Regions from separate parts of the Burkholderia sp. YIM B11467 genome, predicted to be linked through region 3. Evidence: riboswitches for the same ligand, from Rfam matches in the RefSeq annotation. Region 3 holds a riboswitch; each other region holds the start of a gene.

Region 1 (4,760 bases), on a different contig from region 3:
GTTCGTCGCGCAGCACGTCGAGCGTGTAGTCGCCCGCGCCCCAGCTGCCTTCCAGATTGCGTGCGAGCGCCACGCGGGTTGCGCCGGGCAACGCCTGCGCGGCCTCGTGCAATGCATGCTCGATTGCGCCGGCGTCGCGATCCGCCGAAACGAACACCTGTGCCGTGTCATGCCGCATGGTCGACCTCCGTCAGCGCGGGCAGCGGCGCATCGGCGTCCGTCATCACGTGGCGGCGGCGTGCGTCGCACAACCCGTCGACCGCCACCCAGAACGCAACCACGTCGCCATCGGTCAGCGCGCGTATCCGGTAATAGGCCGGCGCATCGTCGACCTGCCACGTCAGCCACAGCGTGCTCGCCTGACCCGGCACCGCGACGGGCGGCGACACCCAGCGGCCGGCCGCCGTCAGCCCGCGCGCCGCGTGGCCCGGCAGGTAGCGGTCGCGCAGCAGTGCAAGCACGTCGGGAATGCGCTCGGGCGCGAGCGTGATTTCATCTACGATCTGGATCATTCGCGTGTCGTCCGTGGTCGTTCATGGCGGGATGCGTGGCCGGCCTACGCCGTTCCGGCGAGGCCGAAGGCGGCCGGCGTGACTAGTATTCTTGCGTGGCGACGGTTCACGGACCCCTACCGGCCCGCTCACCGGCCCCTGTCGCAACGATCAGAACGGGAGACACATGAAACAGCGCGCCATGCCGGCCAGCGGCCGGGTCCTGCCGGGCCTCGACGCGCGCCTGCTGAGCGAACTCACGCGCAGCGGCGCGCCGCCGGCCGACCGCGATGCGCAGCCGCGGCAAGATGCGACGGCGACGCGCGGCTTCGTCGCGCTCTACCGCGACGCGATCGAGCGGCTCGAGGCACAGGTCGCGCGCGGCAACGGCCATCCGCCGATGCGCAAGCAGGAAGTCGACCTGATGTGCCGCTGCCTGCTGAGCTGCGCGACGCTCGCCGACGCGATCCGCTGCGCGCGCGACTTCTGCGAGATGCTGACGCCGCGCGCCGGTACGCTGTCGCTCTCGGTACGCGACGCTCGCGCGACGTTCCGGATGGACTCGCTGCGCCGCACGCGCAGCCCGGCCGCATGCCTCGTCGACCTGACGGGGCTGTTCTGCTATCTGCAGCTGTTCGGCTGGCTGATCGGGCAGCCGCTGCGGCCGGACGAAGTCTGGCTCGGCCATCCGCGCCGCGACGACGCGATGCCGCTGCTCGGCTTGTTCAACGCGCCGGTCGACGTCGGCCGGAAAACCTACGGCTTCTCGTTCGATGCGGCGCGGCTCGATCACCGCGTGATCCGGCAGCCGGGCGAGCTCGACGCGTTTCTCGTCGATTTCCCGTTTCGTCTGATCGATGCGGCACCGGCCGTCGTGTCCTGGGCGCAGCAGGTGCGCGGCTTTCTCGATGCGGCGCTCGCGCGCGAACAGGCGCTGCCGGCGCTCGCGGAACTGGCCGCGTGGCTCGGCGTCAGCGAGGCGACACTGCGGCGCCGGCTCGCAACCGAAGGCAGCGGATATCACGTGCTGCGCGAGCAATGCCTGGCCGACGCTGCACGGCGATGCCTGCACGAGACCGACTGGCCGGTGACCCGCGTGGCCGCGTTTCTCGGCTTCGGCGGCGAAGAGGCGTTCAGGCGCGCGTTCGTGCGCTGGACCGGCGTCGCGCCGAGCCGGTTCAGGCGCGAGCATGCAACCTCGAGCCCACCCGTTTCGTCAGACATGAAACGCGGCGTCGGCGCATAAAAGAAAGGATTTCGAAAGTTTTTACCGGGCAATGACGTTTTTTCGCATCCTCGCGCGACCGAAGAATTGACGCGCCGGAGTGCGCGCCATTACGCTTGCGCGCTGATGGTTCCCGGAGACGGGATCAAAAGGGAACGCAGGAGAGGCGGCGCCTCGAATCTGCGGCTGCCCCCGCAACTGTGAGCGGCGAATTCGTGCCACTGCGTGCCACTGGGAAACCGGGAAGGCCGGCACGGATGACGACCCGCGAGCCAGGAGACCTGCCATCGACCCGAGGTCCAAGCAGCCGCACCGGGCGGGGTGTCCCGGAGCGCCAAGCACCGCCATTGGCGGTCGCCCGTTGCATGGACGGCCCGACCTCAGGATCCTTCAGATGTCCTTCGTTCCCGAATCCGCTTCCCCGCCGGAAGCGTCGCACCGGCACGCCGCCGGCAGGCGCGGCCTGCCCGCGCGCATACGGCTTGCGCCATCGATCGCGTCGTCCGGCATGTGCCGCGCCTGCACCCGCGACGGCCCGCCGCGCGGCCCGGCCACGCCATGACCCAGGAACAAACCGGCCGGCCCTGCCCGCCCCCCGCACACGATCGCCGTACGCGCAACACGCTCACTCTCGCTGCCTCATGAACATTCGTTACCTCCTTGCCACGTCCGCCGCCACCGCGCTGCTCTCCCCGATCGCCCATGCCGCCGGCGACGCAGCGCTCCCGCAGCCGTCCCAGCCCGCGGAAGGCGCCGACCTGCCGACGATCAGCGTGACCGACACGCGGTACCTGCCCGAATCGTTCGACCGGCGTTATGCGTCGACGCAGGTGCTCACGCGCGAGGATCTCGACCGGCTGTCGCCGAGCGACCCGAGCATCACGCAGGCACTCGCGACGCTGCCGGGCGTCACCGTTTCGCAGAGCGGCGGCCCCGGCTCATCCTCGTCGGTCAGCATTCGCGGCTCGTCGGCCAGCCAGGTCGCCGTGTTCATCGACGGCATCCGGATCGGCTCGCCGACTACCGGCATCGCACCGTGGGCCGACCTGCCGACCGAAGCGTTCGAACGCGTCGAAGTGATTTCGGGCCCGGCCGCCGCGTCGTTCGGCGCCAATGCGATGGGCGGCGTCGTACAGCTCTTCACGCGCCGTGCGTCCAACCAGCCGAACCAGACCACCGTCTCGTTCGGCGGCGGCTCGAACAAGACGTTCGACACGCAGTTCCGCACGTCGGGCACCGTGCCGTCGACGGGGCCGCTTGCCGCGCTCGGCGGTCTTACCTATTCGCTCGGGCTGCACGACTACAACACGGCCGGCATCGATGCGACGCGGCCCTTCTTCTCCGGTCACGAGGCCGGCCGCAATCCGTATCACGCGCAGGATCTCGATGCGCGCCTCGGTTACGCGCGCGACAACTGGTCGATCTCGACGTTCGCGCTGTATCACCGCTCCGATCTGTCCTTCGACAACCTCGGTTATGCGAACCGCGAGCTCGATCACCAGCTGACGACCGGTGTCGCGTTCCATCTCGACATCACGCCCGACACGCAGTTCGACCAGTCCTTTGGTTATGCGAACGATCGCCAGTTCATCTACGCGGACAACCCGGCCCTCGCGACCGACCAGATCAATTCGCAACGCTTCAGCATCTCGACGTCGCTGACGCATCAGGAGCACGGGTTCCGCCTGTTCGGCCTGCCGCTGTCGGGCGAATCGAAGCTGGCCTACGACTTCACGCGCGAACAGGCGTTCCTGCCGATCGACATTCCCGGCGGCGTGCCGACGCGCAACGACTCCGCGTTCTCGCTGCATCAGTCGGCCACGCTCGGCAGCGTGACGATGTTCCTCGCGGGTCGCCACGAAATCATCGCCGGGCAATCCGTGAACACGGGCAACGCCGCGTTGTCGTGGGCGATCACGCCGGTCTATACGGCGCGCGTGTCGTACGGCAATGCGTACCGCCTGCCGAGCTTCAACGACCTGTACTACCCCGGCTACGGCAATCCGAACCTCAGCCCGGAACGCAGCACGTCGGTCGAGGCCGCGATCGACGCGAACACGTCGTACGGCACGTTCACCGCCGCGATCTACGACACGCGGGTCAACAACCTGGTCGCCTACAACCCGGCGACGTTCTCGCCGATCAACATCGGCCGCTCGCATATTCGCGGCATCGACCTGTCGTACAAGGGGACGATCGGCCGCTCGACGCCGGTGAGCGTCGCGGTCGGCATCCTGAATCCGCAGGACGAGACCAACCAGACCTGGCTCAACCGCCGGCCGCGCCAGACGGTCAGCCTCAACGTCGACCACACGTGGGACGAACTGCACCTGCATGCGCTGAGCACCGGCGCGTCGCTGCTCTACGGCGGTTCGACGTTCGACGACCCGGCCAACACGCAGTATCTGCCGTCGTACCTGACGGTGAGCCTGCGCGCGTCGTACCGGATCAATTCGCACCTGACGGTGTCGGCATCGCTGTCGAACCTGTTCGACCGGCAGTACATGACCGCGTACGGCTACAACACGCTCGGACGCACCGCGTTCGGCAAGGTCAGCTACACGTTCTGACCGCCCCGTGCATCGGCGCCTGCGTCGCGGGCGCCGATGCGTATCGGCGCAACCGGCGCGCGCGGGAAATTGACATCGCCGCAAAAACTAATAGAATTAGTTTTTTGACTAACCCGCATAGCATCCGTCATGGCGCGTGCCGGCATTACCGTAGACAGGCTCGTCGAAGCCGGTGCGCAGCTCGCCGATGAAACCGGCTTCGAGCAGCTCACCGGCGCGGCGCTCGCGCGGCACTTCGACGTCAAGCTGGCCAGCCTGTACTCGCATATCCCGAGTTTCGACGATCTCAAGAGCCGGATCGCGTTGTTCGCGCTGAAGGAGCTCGCCGAGCGCGCGACCGACGCATTGGCCGGCCGCACCGGCAAGGACGCGCTGGCCGCGCTCGCGAACGTCTATCGCGACTATGCGCGCGCGCACCCCGGCCGCTTTGCGGCCGCGCGCCATCCGGTGAGCGCCGAGCGCGCCGCCGAAAGC
Region 2 (4,760 bases), on a different contig from region 3:
GCAACCCGGACCCGTTCGCCGCCATCGTGCCCGCGACGCCCGACGACAGCACGTGTGTCGTCGACACCGGCAGCCCGTACATGTCGGCGGCGCCGATCGTCAGCATCGCGACGACTTCGGCCGATGCGCCCTGTCCGTACGTCAGATGCTGCTTGCCGATTTTCTCGCCGACGGTCACGACGATCCGCTTCCAGCCGACCATCGTGCCGAGACCTAGCGCGATCGCGACGGCGACCTTCACCCAGGTCGGGATGAACTTGGTCGCATGGTCGAGCTGCTTGCGATAGTTGTCGATCGCGAGCTTGTCGTCGGCGGCGAACGCGGGTTGCCCCGATTTCTCGATCAGGCGAATTGCTTCGGACACCAGATACATCGTGTTTCGCACGTTGTCGACGTCGCGTTGCGGCACGGCTGCCATCGAGCCCGACGCGCCGACCGCGGTCGCGAGCGACGTGGACAACTGCTGCACGGCCGGCAGCACGGCCGGCGTTAGTTCACGGCGCTGCACGTAGTGTTCGACGTCGGCGCGCGGGTTCGCGGACGGCGCGACGCCGTTCGTGTATTTCCCGAACGTCGCGGCTGCCTGGTTCGCGACCGCAACGAAGGTCTGCGATTCGGCCGGCGTAACGGCCTTGTTCAGCGCATACGCGGTCGGCACCGTGCCGATCAGGATCAGCATGATGAGGCCCATCCCTTTCTGCCCGTCGTTCGAACCGTGTGCGAACGACACGCCCGTGCAGGTCAGGATCAGCAGGCAGCGAATCCAGAACGGCGGCGGCTGATCCTTCGGCGGCTCCTTGTACAGCTCCGGAATCCGCACGACGGCCTTCAGCACGAGCAGCAGCAGCGACGCGCACAGGAAGCCGACGATCGGCGAGAACAGCAGCGACTTGCCGACGCCGAGCGCCTGGCCCCAGTCGACGCCGCTCGTGCCGGACGGCCCGTGCATCAGCTGGTTCATCAGCCCGACGCCGATGATCGACCCGATCAGCGTATGCGAGCTCGACGACGGCAACCCGAAATACCAGGTCGCGAGGTTCCACACGATCGCGGCGATCAGCAGCGCGAACACCATCGCGAAGCCCGAACCGCTGCCGACCTGCAGGATCAGCTCGACCGGCAGCAACTGCAGGATGCCGAACGCGACCGCGCCGCTCGAGACCATCACGCCGAGGAAGTTCCACATGCCGGACCAGATCACCGCGACGTTCGGCGTCAGCGAGTGCGTGTAGATCACGGTGGCGACCGCGTTCGCGGTGTCGTGGAAACCGTTGACGAATTCGAAGCCGAGCGCGATCAGCAGCGCGGCGCCGAGCATCAGGTACGGAAACAGCGATGCTTCGCGGACCGACGACAGATCGTCGATCAGGTGCATGGCGATATAGACGGCGCCGATCGCGAGCACCAGCAGGAAGACGGCATAACCGACTTGCCGGGTGCGTTCGACGGAGCCCGAATTGTTCGAGGCGGACGAAGCAGGTTGATTCATGACGGCATCTCGTAGGGGAATCGCGTCTGATCCTAGCTTCGGCCAGCAGTCAGTTTGATGACAGTCGGGATGGCGAACGGTATGTCTTACAGCGATGTAAGCAGAGCGCCGGCACGCATCTTCGGCCACATGGCGCACGCAACTCGGCACGACATGGGCTTACGCATCAGTGTCGCGCCGATCGACATCCGCGATCAACATCCATCCATGCGGCGATGCGGCGAATGTCGTGCATGACAGCGGCGCGACGTCGACGCGAGTCGCGGCCTTGGAATCCATCCGCAGAGCCTGCGCGACGGCCGCGCGAATGATCGCCGCATGCGTGATCGCGACGATGTCGCGCTCGTGCTGCAGCGCGTTCAACCATGTGCCGACACGCCGCATCGCTGCGTCGAACGATTCGCCGCCGTGTGGCGATGCGGACGGATCGCCGATCCATGCACCCAATTCGTCAGGACAGTCGCGGCCGAGATCGTGCAGCCGCTGGCCGCGCCAGTTGCCGTAGTCGATGTCGCGCAGCGCGTGATCGATGTCGGCACGTAGCCCGAGCGCATCGGCAGTCTGTCGCGCGCAGCGGGCGGGGCTGCACAGCACGATCGCGCCGGCGAGGCCCGCCCACCGGTCGCGCAGCGCGGCGGCGTCGGCGAGCCCGCGCGCGTCGAGCGGATCGTCGTCGGGAAACGTGCCGGTGCGCATCGCACGGGTCGATGCGTGTGCGATCAGGCGCAGCGAGGCATGCAGGGTCATGTCGGTTGTCGGAGGGGCCGGGCGGAACGTGCGGTCGCTCGCACGCCGTTACTTCAACACGCGGACTTTCGCGCGTACAATCCGCCCGATACGAAACGCGGAAGCCGGTGCAATTCCGGCGCGGTCGCGCCACTGTAACCGGGGAATCTCGATCCCGGAAGCCAGACCTGCCTTCGTACCCATCCAACATTTGTCGGGGCGCGATTCCCCTGAGGTGCATCCATGAGCGAAGCAGTGCTGAAGCCGGTCGTCGTGCCGGCACCCATCCCCGTCCGTGAACTGTTGCCGTGGGCCGTGTTCGTCGGCCTGATCCTGCTGCTCGCACTGTATTTCGTCGGCGCGGAACAAGGCGCGACGTCGCTCGTGCCGGGCATGTATGTGCACGAATTCGTCCACGACGGCCGCCATCTGCTCGGCTTTCCCTGCCACTGACGCGGAGAACACGATGGTCGGAAAGCTGCTCATGCGCGGGATGCTCGCAGGCATCGCCGCGGGCCTCCTCACGTTCGGTTTCGCGAAAATCGTCGGCGAACCGCAAGTCGATCAGGCGATTTCCTTTGAAGAAAAACTCGACGCCGCCAAAGGCGACGCGCCGGAGCCCGAGCTGGTCAGTCGTCACACGCAGGCCGGCCTTGGCTTGCTGACCGGTGTCGTGACCTATGGCGCGGCATTCGGCGGGCTGTTCTCGCTGGTCTTTGCGTTCGCGTACGGGCGCGGCGGCCGCCTCCCGGCACGGCCGCTGGCCGCGTGGCTCGCACTGGCGGCGTTCATCGCGCTCGTGATCGTGCCGAACCTCAAGTACCCGGCCAATCCGCCGTCGGTCGGCGATCCCGACACGATCGGCTATCGCACGGGCCTGTTCTTCCTGATGATCGCGATCTCGATCGCGACGATGGTGTTCTCGGTCAGCGTGCGCCGCCATCTGCTGGCGAAGCTCGGCCAATGGAACGCGTCGATCGTCGCCGGGCTCGTGTTCGTCGCGATCATCGCGGCGGTGCAGTTCGGGCTGCCGTCGATCAACGAGGTGCCGGCCGCTTTCCCGGCCGCCGTGCTGTGGAAGTTCCGCGTCGCGGCGATCGGCATGCAGGTGATCATGTGGACGACGATCGGCCTGCTATTCGGCGCGTGGGTCGAGCGCGGCGAACGCATCGGCATGCGCGCCGCCTGACGCGTCCTGCAACCGGGCGCGCCTAGCGCAGCATGCGCGGCGCGCTCCACGTCGATTCGCGCGCGAGCGCGACGAACGCGGCCAGATAGTCGATCGCCGCGTCCGCCTCGCGGATGCCGAGAAAGATCTGCTTCGCGATGCCCTTCTTGCCGAGCTTGACCGGCACGACCGGCATCCGGTCCGCGTATTCGTCCGCGAGCCATCTCGGCAGCGCGGCCACGCCGCGCCCGCTCGCCACCATCTGCAGCATGATGTCGGTCGTTTCGATCGACTTGTGCCGCCTCGGCACGATGCCGGCCGGCGTCAGGAACTGGTTGTAGATGTCGAGCCGGTCGGTTTCGACCGGGTAGGTGATCAGGATCTCGTCGGTCAGTTGCTCGGGCGTCACGTAGTCGGCGTTCGCGAACCGGTGTGAGTCAGCGACCACCAGCACCTGCTCGTAATCGAATACCGGAACGAAGTGCAGACCCGGCTTGTTCAGCGGATCGGGCGTGACGAGCACGTCGATGTCGTAACCGAACAGCGCGCCGATGCCGCCGAACTGGAAGCGCTGCTTCACGTCCACGTCGACGTCGGGCCAGCGCGACAGATACGGTGACACGACCTTCAGCAGCCACTGGTAACACGGGTGGCATTCCATCCCGATGCGCAGCGTGCCGCGCTCGCCCTTCGCGTACTGCTTCATCCGCTCTTCGGCGAGCTCGAACTGCGGCAGCAGCCGGTTCGCCAGCTTCAGCAGATATTGCCCGCCCTGCGTGAGCCGCAGGCCGCGGCCTTCCCGATCCCAGATCGGCGTGCCGAGCTGCTGCTCGATTTTCCGGACGGTATGGCTGAGCGCCGATTGCGTGAGATGCAGCGCGTTGGCGGCCGCGGTCAGCGAGCCCTGGCGCTCGACTTCACGAATGACGACGAGATGGAATCGTTCCAGCATGGTTATCGCTCACCCAACAGATACATGAACAATTTTAATGGATGAATGAAATAATGCCATTTTATTTCATGTATTGAAATCCCTATCATGGCTGCCGGACATTCACTACATCTGGACGGCAGCGTCATGGTCACCACACACAACCTTGGTTTCCCGCGAATCGGCGCGAAGCGCGAACTCAAGTTCGGTCTCGAACGCTACTGGAAAGGCGAATCGTCGCGCGACGAGCTGAAGGCGCTCGGCGCGCAGCTGCGCCAGCGCCACTGGAACGACCAGCGCGATCTGGATCTGGCGCCGCTCGGCGACTTCGCGTTCTACGACCAGGTGCTCGACATGAGCTTCACGCTCGGCAACCTGCCGAAGCGCGTGCAGGGCTTCCACGGCGACGTGCTCGACAACTATTTCCGCGTCGCGCGCGGCCGGTC
Region 3 (4,760 bases):
AAGCGGCCCTGCCGGTCGATCGCGAACATCTCGACGGCGACCGTTGGCGGCACGATGTCCCGCGCGACCCGCAGCGCCTGCGCGCAGACGAGATCGCCGAGCGGCACGCCGTCGGCCAGCGCGAGCTTCAACGCTTCCTGGCTCGTGTTCGCGCCGCGCATCGCGGCCTGCAGCGCATCGCTCGCGTCCGCTTCGGCCGCCCATTGCGCGAGCATCGGCAGATCGATGCTCGAATGGCGGCTGTGCAGGTCGAGGTGGCCGGCCGCGAGCTTGCTGAGTTTGCCGAAGCCGCCGCACATCGACAGGCGCGCGATCGGCGCGCGCCGCAGGTGCTTGAGCACCGCGCCCGCGAAATCGCCCATCTCGATCAGCGCCATGTCGGGCAGGTGGTAGTGCGCGCGCATCGCGTCCTCGCTCGCATTGCCCGTGCACGCGGCGATATGCGCGATGCCGTTCGCGCGCGCGACGTCGATGCCCTGGTGAATCGACGCGATATAGGCCGAGCACGAGAACGGCCGCACGATGCCGGTCGTGCCGAGGATCGACAGCCCGCCGACGATGCCTAGGCGCGGATTCATCGTCTTCAGCGCGAGCGCCTCGCCACCTTCGACGCCGATCGTCACGTCGAAACCGCCCGCGTAGCCATGCTCGGCCGCCAGCGCGTCGAGGTGCGTTGTCATCATCTGGCGCGGCACCGGGTTGATCGCCGGTTCGCCGACCGGCAGCGTCAGCCCCGCGCGCGTGACCGTGCCGACGCCCGGCCCCGCATGAAAGCGCACGCCGGGCGCCGCCGCGAGCGCGACGCGCGCGAAGATCAGCGCGCCGTGGGTCACGTCCGGATCGTCGCCGGCATCCTTGATCGTGCCGGCCTCGGCGCCGTCAGCGGTGATCCGGCAGAACTCGAGCCGCATCAACACGTGCTGTCCCTTCGGGAGCACGATCTCGACCGCGTCGTCCGCACGGCCCGCGAGCAGCAGGCGCGCGGCCGCGAGCGACGTCGCGGTCGCGCAGCTTCCGGTCGTATAGCCGAAACGCAGCGGTGCGGGCTGTTCGGGGGTTTCGTCGCGCATCACACGGCCGTCGTGTTCGACGCTTCGACCGCGTCGGGCTTGCGCACGTCATACAGCGTGACCGGCAACGGCTGCCGCCATGTATCGAAGCGACCGAGCGGCTCGGCATGCGCGAGCGACACGCGCGTGAGCGTGCCGCCGTGCGCATCGCGCCATGCGGCGAGTGCCATCTCGCCCTGCAGCGTGACCGCGTTCGCGACCAGTCGGCCGCCCGGTTTCAGCGACGACCAGCATGCGTCGAGCACGCCGGGCGCCGTCGCCCCGCCGCCGATGAAGATCGCGTCGGGTGCGGCGAGCCCCGCGAGCGCATCGGGCGCGCGGCCCGCGACGAGCTGCAAGCCCGGCACGCCGAGCGCATCGCGGTTGTGCTCGATGAAGCGTTGTCGCTCCGCATGCGCTTCGATCGCAATCGCCTGGCACGACGGATGCGCGCGCATCCATTCGATGCCGATCGAGCCGCTGCCGGCGCCGACATCCCACAGCAGCTCGCCGGGCGCGGGCGCGAGGCGGCCGAGCGTCATCGCGCGCAGGTCGCGCTTGGTGAGCTGGCCGTCGTGGCGGTACGCGTCGTCGGGCAGGCCGGGCGTGAGCGCGCGGCGCGGTGCGTCGGGGCCGGCCTGGCAGTCGAGCGCGACCAGATTGAGCGCGGCGGTTTCGTCGACGTTCCAGTCGTGTGCGAGGCCGTCGAGACGACGCTCGAGCGGGCCGCCCAGATGTTCGAAGACACTGATGCGCGTCGGCCCGAAGCCGCGTGCGACGAGCTCGGCCGCGACCGCAGCCGGCGTGCGGCCGTCGGCACTCAGCACGAACAGGCGCCGGCCCGGCAGCAGGTGGCGCGCGAGCGTCGCGAGCGGACGGCCGACGAGCGATACCGCGCCGATGTCCTGCAGCGCCCAGCCGAGACGCGCGGCCGCGAGCGACAGCGACGACGGTGCGGGCAGCACGCGCCATTCGTCGGGGGAAAGCGCGCGCGCGAGCGTCGCGCCGACGCCGAACAGCATCGGGTCGCCGCTCGCGAGCACGCAGACGGGCGACCCTCGCCGCGCGAGCACGCCCGCGAGATCGAACGGCGACGGCCACGCTTCGCGCGCGGCCGGCAGCCGCGCGGGCAGCATGTCGAGATGGCGCGTCGCGCCGACGACAAGCGTCGCGTCGAGCAGCGCACGCCGCGCGCTGCGTCCGAGCCCCGCGTAACCGTCGTCGCCGATGCCCACTACCGTCAGCCACGCCGTCATGCACCCTTCCCCATCGTTCAATTCCATCGTGTCGCCGCGCGGCCGTGAAAGAAGCCGCGCAGCCGTCCGCATTGCGAAAAACGGCATGGTACCGTGTTCCATCGCCCGTTTCATCTGCCGGCCCGCTAGCACCCGGCCATCTTCCACTTCGCCCGTCGCGAACGGCTTGCCGGTCGCGAACCGCGGTCGAAATCGGGTATCCTACGGCCGTTCGTTCGCCGGTGCCCTTCGGGGCCGAAGAGGGAACACAGGGCGCACCGCGCGCCGCTGTGGCTGCCCCCGCAACTGTAGACAGCGAGCCGATCTCCCCCCTCATGCCACTGGTTCGACCGGGAAGGCCGGGAGCCGGTGCCGACCTGTCAGCCAGGAGACCTGCCGGCCAGAAAGTGCGTGCGTGCCAGTCGGCGTCGGGCGGGGTGTACCGATGCGTTGGCCGCGGCGCGACACTGTCCCGGTACCCCGTTGAGTTCCGCCCCCGATTCGATTCCTGCGTCCCCCGTCGTGCGCCCGTCGGCCTGCCCGGGGCTCGTGCGCGTGGTCGCGGCCGCCGATGGCGGGCTGTGCCGGATCAAGCTGCCGGGCGGCCGGCTCGACGCGCATCAGGCACGTGCGATTGCCGCCGCCGCGCGCACCTGCGGCTCCGGCGCGATCGACGCGACCAATCGCGCGAATCTCCAGTTGCGCGGCATCCGCGACAATGCGGCCGACGCACTGACGCGCGCGTTGCTCGACGCGGGTCTCGGCCCACGCATCGACGCCAGCGCCGATGCGGCCGCGCTTGCCGCGAGCGACGATGCTCGCAACCTGATGCTCAGCCCGCTTGCCGGGCACGATCCCGCCGCACTCGTCGACAGCCGTTCGCTCTCGATGCCGCTGCTCGACATGCTGGCGCGCGAACCGCGTCGCGGCGAGCTGTCGCCGAAATTCTCGATTCAGCTCGACGGCGGCGAATCGGTCGCGGCGCTCGATCATCCGCATGACATCTGGCTGGCCGCGTGGCGTCGCGACGACGGCGCGGTACGCATCGCGGCCGGGCTGGCCGGCTGCCCGCCCGTCGCGCATGGCGACCGGCCGGCTTTGGTCGACGTGTCGCCCGATCAGAGTGTCGCGCTGGTCCGTGCCTTGCTGCTCGCGTTCCTCGATCTCGCGCCGGCCGACGTTACGCGGATGCGCGCCCTCCTCGCGACGTGCGGCGAACGCGCACTGCTCGAACGCGCCCAGCACTACCTGCCGTTCCCGCTCGCGGCCGATCCCGCGCTGGCGGACAGGCGGCGCATGCGCGCCGACCCGGCACTGCGTTTCGGCACGCGCCCGTCGCACGACGCGACGCGCTGCAGCGTCGGCGCGCAGTTCGTGCTCGGCCGGCTCGACGCGACGCAACTGGAACGGCTCGCCGCGCTGGCCGACACCGACGGCGACGGCACGCTGTCGATGACGCCGTGGCAAGGCGTGTTCATGCACGGGGTGTCGCGCGAACGTGCGCCGGCCACGCTCGCCACGCTCGCGTCGCTCGGCCTCGTCTGCGCGCCGTCGGACCCGCTTGCGACGCTGGTCGCATGCACCGGCAGCGCGGGCTGCGCGAAAGCGCATGCGGACACGAAACACGACGCGCTCGCGCTCGCCGCCCGTATCGGCCATCCGGTCGACGTACACCTGAGCGGCTGCGAGCGCCACTGCGCGCTGCCGCATCCCGCGATGCACACGCTCGTTGCGGTGGCGCCCGCGCACTACGACCTTTACCGGCGCGACGCCGCCGCGGGCCTCGGCGCCCCGCTCGCGCGCCATCTGACGATTGACCAGGCCGCGGCCCGACTGACGGGCGCGGCACAGCCAGGACACACCGATGCTTGACTACATTCGCGACGGGCAGGAAATCTACCGCCAGTCGTTCGCGACGATCCGTGCCGAAGCCGACCTGTCGCAGGTCCCGCCCGATCTCGAGAAACTGGCGGTGCGCGTGATTCACGCGAGCGGGATGGTCGACGTCGTCTACGACCTGCGCTTCTCGGCCGGTGCCGGCACGGCTGGCCGCGCGGCACTCGCGGCGGGCGCGCCGATCCTGTGCGATGCGAAGATGGTCGCCGAAGGCATCACGCGCGCGCGGCTGCCTGCGGCCAACCGAGTGATCTGCACGCTCGGCGAGCCGGAGGTGCCCGATCTCGCGCGGCATCTCGGCAACACGCGCTCGGCCGCGGCGCTCGAACTGTGGCGCCCGCATCTGGCAGGCAGCGTCGTCGTGATCGGCAATGCGCCGACTGCGTTGTTCCATCTGCTCGACATGATCGACGCCGGCGCGCCGCGCCCCGCGCTGATCCTCGGGTTTCCGGTCGGTTTCATCGGCGCGGCCGAATCGAAGGCGATGCTCGACGCCGACAGCCGCGGCGTGCCGTACGTCGCGCTGCTCGGCCGGCGCGGCGGCAGCGCGATGGCCGCCGCCGCGGTCAACGCGCTCGCG
Region 4 (4,760 bases), on a different contig from region 3:
GTGCCCGATGCCGTTGGATAGGCCCCCGCCTTGGCCGCTAGGCCGGCATCCTGAACCTGAGGTTCAGAATTGGTCGCAGTTAGCAGCACTTCGGGTACATCAGACAGAGTGACGCGCGCGCCCGTGCTACAAATTTCCGCAACCGTGCACATGGCATTGGTTCAAGGAATATATGACCTTGGCGAACCAGGCAGGGAAGCTGACTGAACTGTATTTCGATGCGCCAATTTGACCACCGTTGATCGCCGAGATCAAGGGGAATCGACGTATCGATCAAACCTTACTGCGTCTCGTGCTGTGCAAGCACCGCGCCGAGCTGTTCGTTCATCTGGTGCATTGTACGACGGATTTCCTCCGCCGGAAATGCTTCACCGTGCCGCACGCTCGTTTGCAGCCGCAGCAATTCCGATGCGAGCGACAGCGCGGCCATGACGGCGATGCGATCGGTGCCGCGCACCGAGCTGTTCGAGCGGATTTTCGACATTTCGGCGTCGACGCGCGCGACTGCCTCGAGCAGCGCCGCTTCGGTCTCGGCCGAACAGGCGAGCCGATAGGGCTGACCGAGAATCGAGACTTCGATCTGCTTGGTGCTCATGCATGTTCTCCGTGGCTGGCCGCGTCATCGCCTTCCGTACGCGCCTGCGCATCCAGCAGGTCGAGCTGGTTGTCGGCTTGCTCCGCGTTTTTCGAGCGCGGCAGCTTTTCGAGAATCGCGTTCAGTTTCACCTGGGCGTCGTCGATCTTTGCCGACAACGTGTCGCGCTCGGCTGCGAGCGCATTGCGTTCGTCGCGCAGTTGCGCGAGTTCCGCGCGGACCGTGTCCGCTTCCGCGCGCAATTGCGCGACCTGCTCCTCGAGCGCGAGCCGTTCCGAGTGATAGCGCTTGTTCAGCGAGATCAGACGGCCAATATTTTGAGATAAGGTTTCGAGTTCGTTGAGCATTTGCTGCGTCCTCTAAAGACCCAGCATTTTAGCGCGGAATAACGCGCAATCCGACATCTGTAACGTTTCCAGTCGTAACACCCCTGCTTCTTGCCGCGAATAGGTGCGTCTTTTTGCATTCCCGGACGCTTCCTTGACGCTCGCGCGACCCGCTCCTAAACTGGCGCCGCCTCGGTGCTCGCGCGTGAACGCGCGGTTAAACGGGAAGCAGGGCGCGGGCTCCGCCAGGAAGCCGCCAACCTGCGCTGCCCCCGCAACGGTAAGCGGCCGCGTCCGGTGACGCAGGCCGGCTCGGGCGCGTTCCGCGTGAAGGTTTCGCGCACGGGCGCGGGCCACTGCGCGTCATCGCGCGGGAAGGCGAGCCGGTACGCCGCCAGCCCGGATACCGGCCGAGACGGGAAGCCCGCACGGGCTTCGTGACGCGCGGCCCGCGGGGAAGCGGGGTGCGCAACGCTTCACGGAATTCTCTTCGATGCTGACCCCAATCGTCTGCGCGACGCTTCTGTCATGCCCGGCCGGCAGCCGCCGGCGGATGCGCCGCGTGTCATGCGCGCGGCCTTACGCGGCATGAGCGCCGCACGCGCTGCCGCGATCTGGGCAACGCTGGCCGCCGTGGTCGCGTTGCTGTTCATCGCGTCGCTGTCGATCGGCAGCGTGCCGATGTCGCCATGGCAGGCGCTCGCGTCGCTCGTGCCGCATGGCGGCGATGCGCTGTTCGCCGATATCGTCCGCACGCTGCGCCTGCCGCGTGCGCTCGCGGGCTTCGCGTGCGGCGCGCTGCTCGCGCTTGCCGGTGCGCTGCTGCAGGTGCTGCTGCGCAATCCGCTTGCGGAACCGTACGTGCTCGGCGTGTCCGGCGGCGCGGCCGGTTTCGCGCTCGTCGCGATGATCGCGGGCGGCGCGTGGTGGCTCGTCGATGCATCGGCGTTCGCCGGCTCGCTCGTGTCGGTCGCGCTCGTGCTCGGTCTCGCGCGCCGCGAACTGTGGCGCGGCGATTCGCGCGACGCGTCGCCGCGGCTGCTGCTCACGGGCGTCGTGATCGCGGCGGGGTGGGGCGCGCTCGTCACGTTGCTGCTGTCGCTCGCGCCCGATGCGCGGCTGCGCGGCATCATCTTCTGGCTGACGGGCGACCTGAACGGCGTGACGGCGCCGTGGTTCGCGTGGGGCGCGCTGCTGCTGAGCGCATGCGTCGCGCTGCCGGCCGCGCCGCAACTGAACGTGCTGCTGCGCGGCGACGCGACCGCGCTTGCGCTCGGCGTGCCCGTCGCGCGTCTGCGCGTGCGGATCTATCTTGTCGCGTCGCTGGCCGCTGCGGCCGCGGTGACGACGGCCGGCACGATCGGCTTCGTCGGCCTCGTCGTGCCGCACGCGCTGCGGCTCGCGTTCGGCAACGACCAGCGGATGCTGCTGCCGGCCGCGATGCTCGCGGGCGGCGGCGGCGTGATGGCGGCCGACCTGCTCGCGCGCACCGCGATCGCGCCCGCGCAACTGCCGGTCGGCGTGATGACCGCGTTGATCGGCGTGCCGGTGTTCCTGTGGATGTTGCTGAGGAGACCGATGCGATGACGCATGCCGCATTGCACGCCGGCGGCGGCGACCTGACCTGCGCGACCGTCGACCTGACGCTGAAGGCCGGCGCGCGCACGCTGCTCGACGGACTCGCGCAGGCGTTCCGCCCCGGCGAGATCTGGTGCGTCGCGGGGCCGAACGGTGCGGGCAAGACGACGCTGCTTGCGACGCTCGCGGGGCTGCAGCCGCCGGCCGGCGGGCATGTCGAGATCGACGGCCGGCCGCTGGCCGCGTGGCCGCCCGCGCAACTCGCGCAGCGCCGCGCGCTGATGTCGCAGCAATTGCACGACGCGTTCAGCGCGACCGTGTTCGACACGGTGCTGCTCAACCGCTTTCCGTATCTCGGCGGCTGGGGCTGGGAGCGCGACGGCGACCGCGCGGCCGCGCGCGAGGCGCTCGCGACGTTCGACCTGACCGCGCTTGCGTCGCGCGACGTGCTGTCGCTGTCGGGCGGCGAGCGGCAGCGGGTCGCGCTGGCCGCGACGCTGTGCCAGGATGCGCCACTGATGCTGCTCGACGAGCCGCTTGCGCATCTCGACCTGCATCACCAGATCGATTGCCTGACCGCGCTGGCCGCATGGCTCGACGCAGGCCCACGCACTGTGCTGTTCTCGTGCCACGACCTGAATCTCGCGCGGCGTTTCGCGACGCATGCGCTGCTGCTCGACGGCCGCGGCCACGCGTGGGCCGGCCCCGTGCACGATGTGCTGACGCCCGAACGCGCGAGCGACGCGTTCGGTTATCCGCTCGTGCTGATCCGCGAGAACGGCCGCGACGCGCTGCTGCCGGCGTGGCCCGAGCGACAATGACGTTTCCTTTCCCGATGCGCGGCGCAGGCCGCACCCACGACACGGCTCTTCGATGACGAATTCGACCCACTTCCCGCCCGCGATCGCGCCGCTCGACGAAACGCTGCGCAAGCGCCTGCAGCATGTGATCGATCACAAGACCAAGCCGCCCGGCAGCCTTGGCCAGCTCGAGGCGATCGCGCTGCAGATCGGCCTGATCCAGCGCACCGAGCGGCCGGTCGTGCAGCGCCCCGTGATGATCGTGTTCGCCGGCGATCACGGGATCGCGGCCGAGGGCGTCAGTCCTTATCCGCAAGCGGTGACCGCGCAGATGGTCGCGAACTTCCTGGCCGGCGGTGCGGCGATCAACGCGTTTTCGGGCGTCGCGCAGAGCACGCTCGAGATCGTCGATGCGGGCGTGGCGTCGCCGCTGCCGCTGTCCGACCGGCTGGTGTCGCTGCCGGTCGCGCGCGGCACGCGCAACTTCGCGGCGGAGCCGGCGATGACGCACGACGAGGCGATGACGGCGCTCGTGGCCGGTGCGGCGCGGGTGCGCCTGCATGCATCGCTCGGCACGAACGTGATCGGCTTCGGCGAGATGGGGATCGCCAACACATCGTCGGCCGCGTGCCTGATGAGCCGCCTGCTCAGCGTGCCGATCGACGCATGCGTCGGGCGCGGCACGGGCCTCGACGACCAGGGCCTCGCGCACAAGCGCGCGGTGCTGGGCCGCGCGCTCGTCAAGCACTCGCACGCGATCGCGCCGCTCGACGTGCTCGCGACGTTCGGCGGCTTCGAGATCGCGATGATGACGGGCGCGTATCTCGCGGCCGCGAGCGAGCGGATGACGATTCTCGTCGATGGCTTCATCGCGACGGCCGCGCTGCTCGTCGCCGAGCGTATCGTGCCCGGCGTGCGCGATTACTGCGTGTTCTCGCATACGTCGCACGAGGCCGGGCACCGGCGCATGCTCGAGCATTTCGGCGCGAAGCCGCTGCTCGCGCTCGACCTGCGGCTCGGTGAGGGCACGGGTGCGGCGCTCGCGCTGCCGCTCGTGCGCGCGGCGGCGGCGTTCCTCAGTGAAATGGCGAGCTTCGAGTCCGCCGGCGTCGACAATCGTGACGCCTGAGCGCGCGCGCGGCGTGCGTGCCGAACTGCGCTACTTCTTGGTCGCGCTCGGCTATTTCACGCGTGTGCCCGTGCCGCGCGCGATTGGTTATGCGGCGGGCGATCTCGACCAGGCCGCACGCTATTTCCCGCTCGTCGGCGCGTGCGTCGGCGCGTGGGGCGCGCTCGTTTATCTCGCCGCGCTGCGCGTGCTGCCCGCGTCGATCGCGGTCGGGCTGTCGATGGCCGCGACGCTGCTCGCGACCGGCGCCTTCCACGAAGACGGCCTCGCCGACAGTTGCGATGCGTTCGGTGGGGGTTACACGCGCGACGACGTGCTGCGCATCATGCACG

The links. Region 3 has a riboswitch for cobalamin ahead of cobG (precorrin-3B synthase). Riboswitches for the same ligand answer to the same signal wherever they lie in the genome.
Region 1: another riboswitch for cobalamin. It lies ahead of ACTRWB_RS08990 (TonB-dependent receptor domain-containing protein); the one in region 3 lies ahead of cobG (precorrin-3B synthase).
Region 2: another riboswitch for cobalamin. It lies ahead of ACTRWB_RS35380 (CbtB domain-containing protein); the one in region 3 lies ahead of cobG (precorrin-3B synthase).
Region 4: another riboswitch for cobalamin. It lies ahead of ACTRWB_RS25605 (FecCD family ABC transporter permease); the one in region 3 lies ahead of cobG (precorrin-3B synthase).

The regions. Positions count from the first base shown of each region.
Region 1 is NZ_JBQVSQ010000002.1:394,544-399,303, reverse strand. It holds gene ACTRWB_RS09005 (Dabb family protein) at 1-178, opposite strand, end outside; gene ACTRWB_RS09000 (hypothetical protein) at 168-512, opposite strand; gene ACTRWB_RS08995 (AraC family transcriptional regulator ligand-binding domain-containing protein) at 679-1,737, shown strand; cobalamin riboswitch at 1,827-2,019, shown strand; gene ACTRWB_RS08990 (TonB-dependent receptor domain-containing protein) at 2,358-4,286, shown strand; gene ACTRWB_RS08985 (TetR/AcrR family transcriptional regulator) at 4,416-4,760, shown strand, end outside.
Region 2 is NZ_JBQVSQ010000017.1:3,545-8,304, forward strand. It holds gene ACTRWB_RS35370 (inorganic phosphate transporter) at 1-1,489, opposite strand, end outside; gene ACTRWB_RS35375 (histidine phosphatase family protein) at 1,649-2,236, opposite strand; cobalamin riboswitch at 2,288-2,425, shown strand; gene ACTRWB_RS35380 (CbtB domain-containing protein) at 2,459-2,668, shown strand; gene ACTRWB_RS35385 (CbtA family protein) at 2,682-3,404, shown strand; gene ACTRWB_RS35390 (LysR family transcriptional regulator) at 3,427-4,335, opposite strand; gene metE (5-methyltetrahydropteroyltriglutamate--homocysteine S-methyltransferase) at 4,462-4,760, shown strand, end outside.
Region 3 is NZ_JBQVSQ010000005.1:199,241-204,000, forward strand. It holds gene ACTRWB_RS19145 (cobalt-precorrin-5B (C(1))-methyltransferase) at 1-1,070, opposite strand, end outside; gene cbiE (precorrin-6y C5,15-methyltransferase (decarboxylating) subunit CbiE) at 1,070-2,305, opposite strand; cobalamin riboswitch at 2,508-2,699, shown strand; gene cobG (precorrin-3B synthase) at 2,768-4,156, shown strand; gene ACTRWB_RS19160 (precorrin-8X methylmutase) at 4,149-4,760, shown strand, end outside.
Region 4 is NZ_JBQVSQ010000008.1:39,604-44,363, reverse strand. It holds RNA gene ssrS (6S RNA) at 19-200, opposite strand; gene ACTRWB_RS25615 (cell division protein ZapA) at 281-595, opposite strand; gene ACTRWB_RS25610 (ATPase) at 592-942, opposite strand; cobalamin riboswitch at 1,098-1,350, shown strand; gene ACTRWB_RS25605 (FecCD family ABC transporter permease) at 1,510-2,508, shown strand; gene ACTRWB_RS25600 (ABC transporter ATP-binding protein) at 2,505-3,320, shown strand; gene cobT (nicotinate-nucleotide--dimethylbenzimidazole phosphoribosyltransferase) at 3,373-4,428, shown strand; gene ACTRWB_RS25590 (adenosylcobinamide-GDP ribazoletransferase) at 4,418-4,760, shown strand, end outside.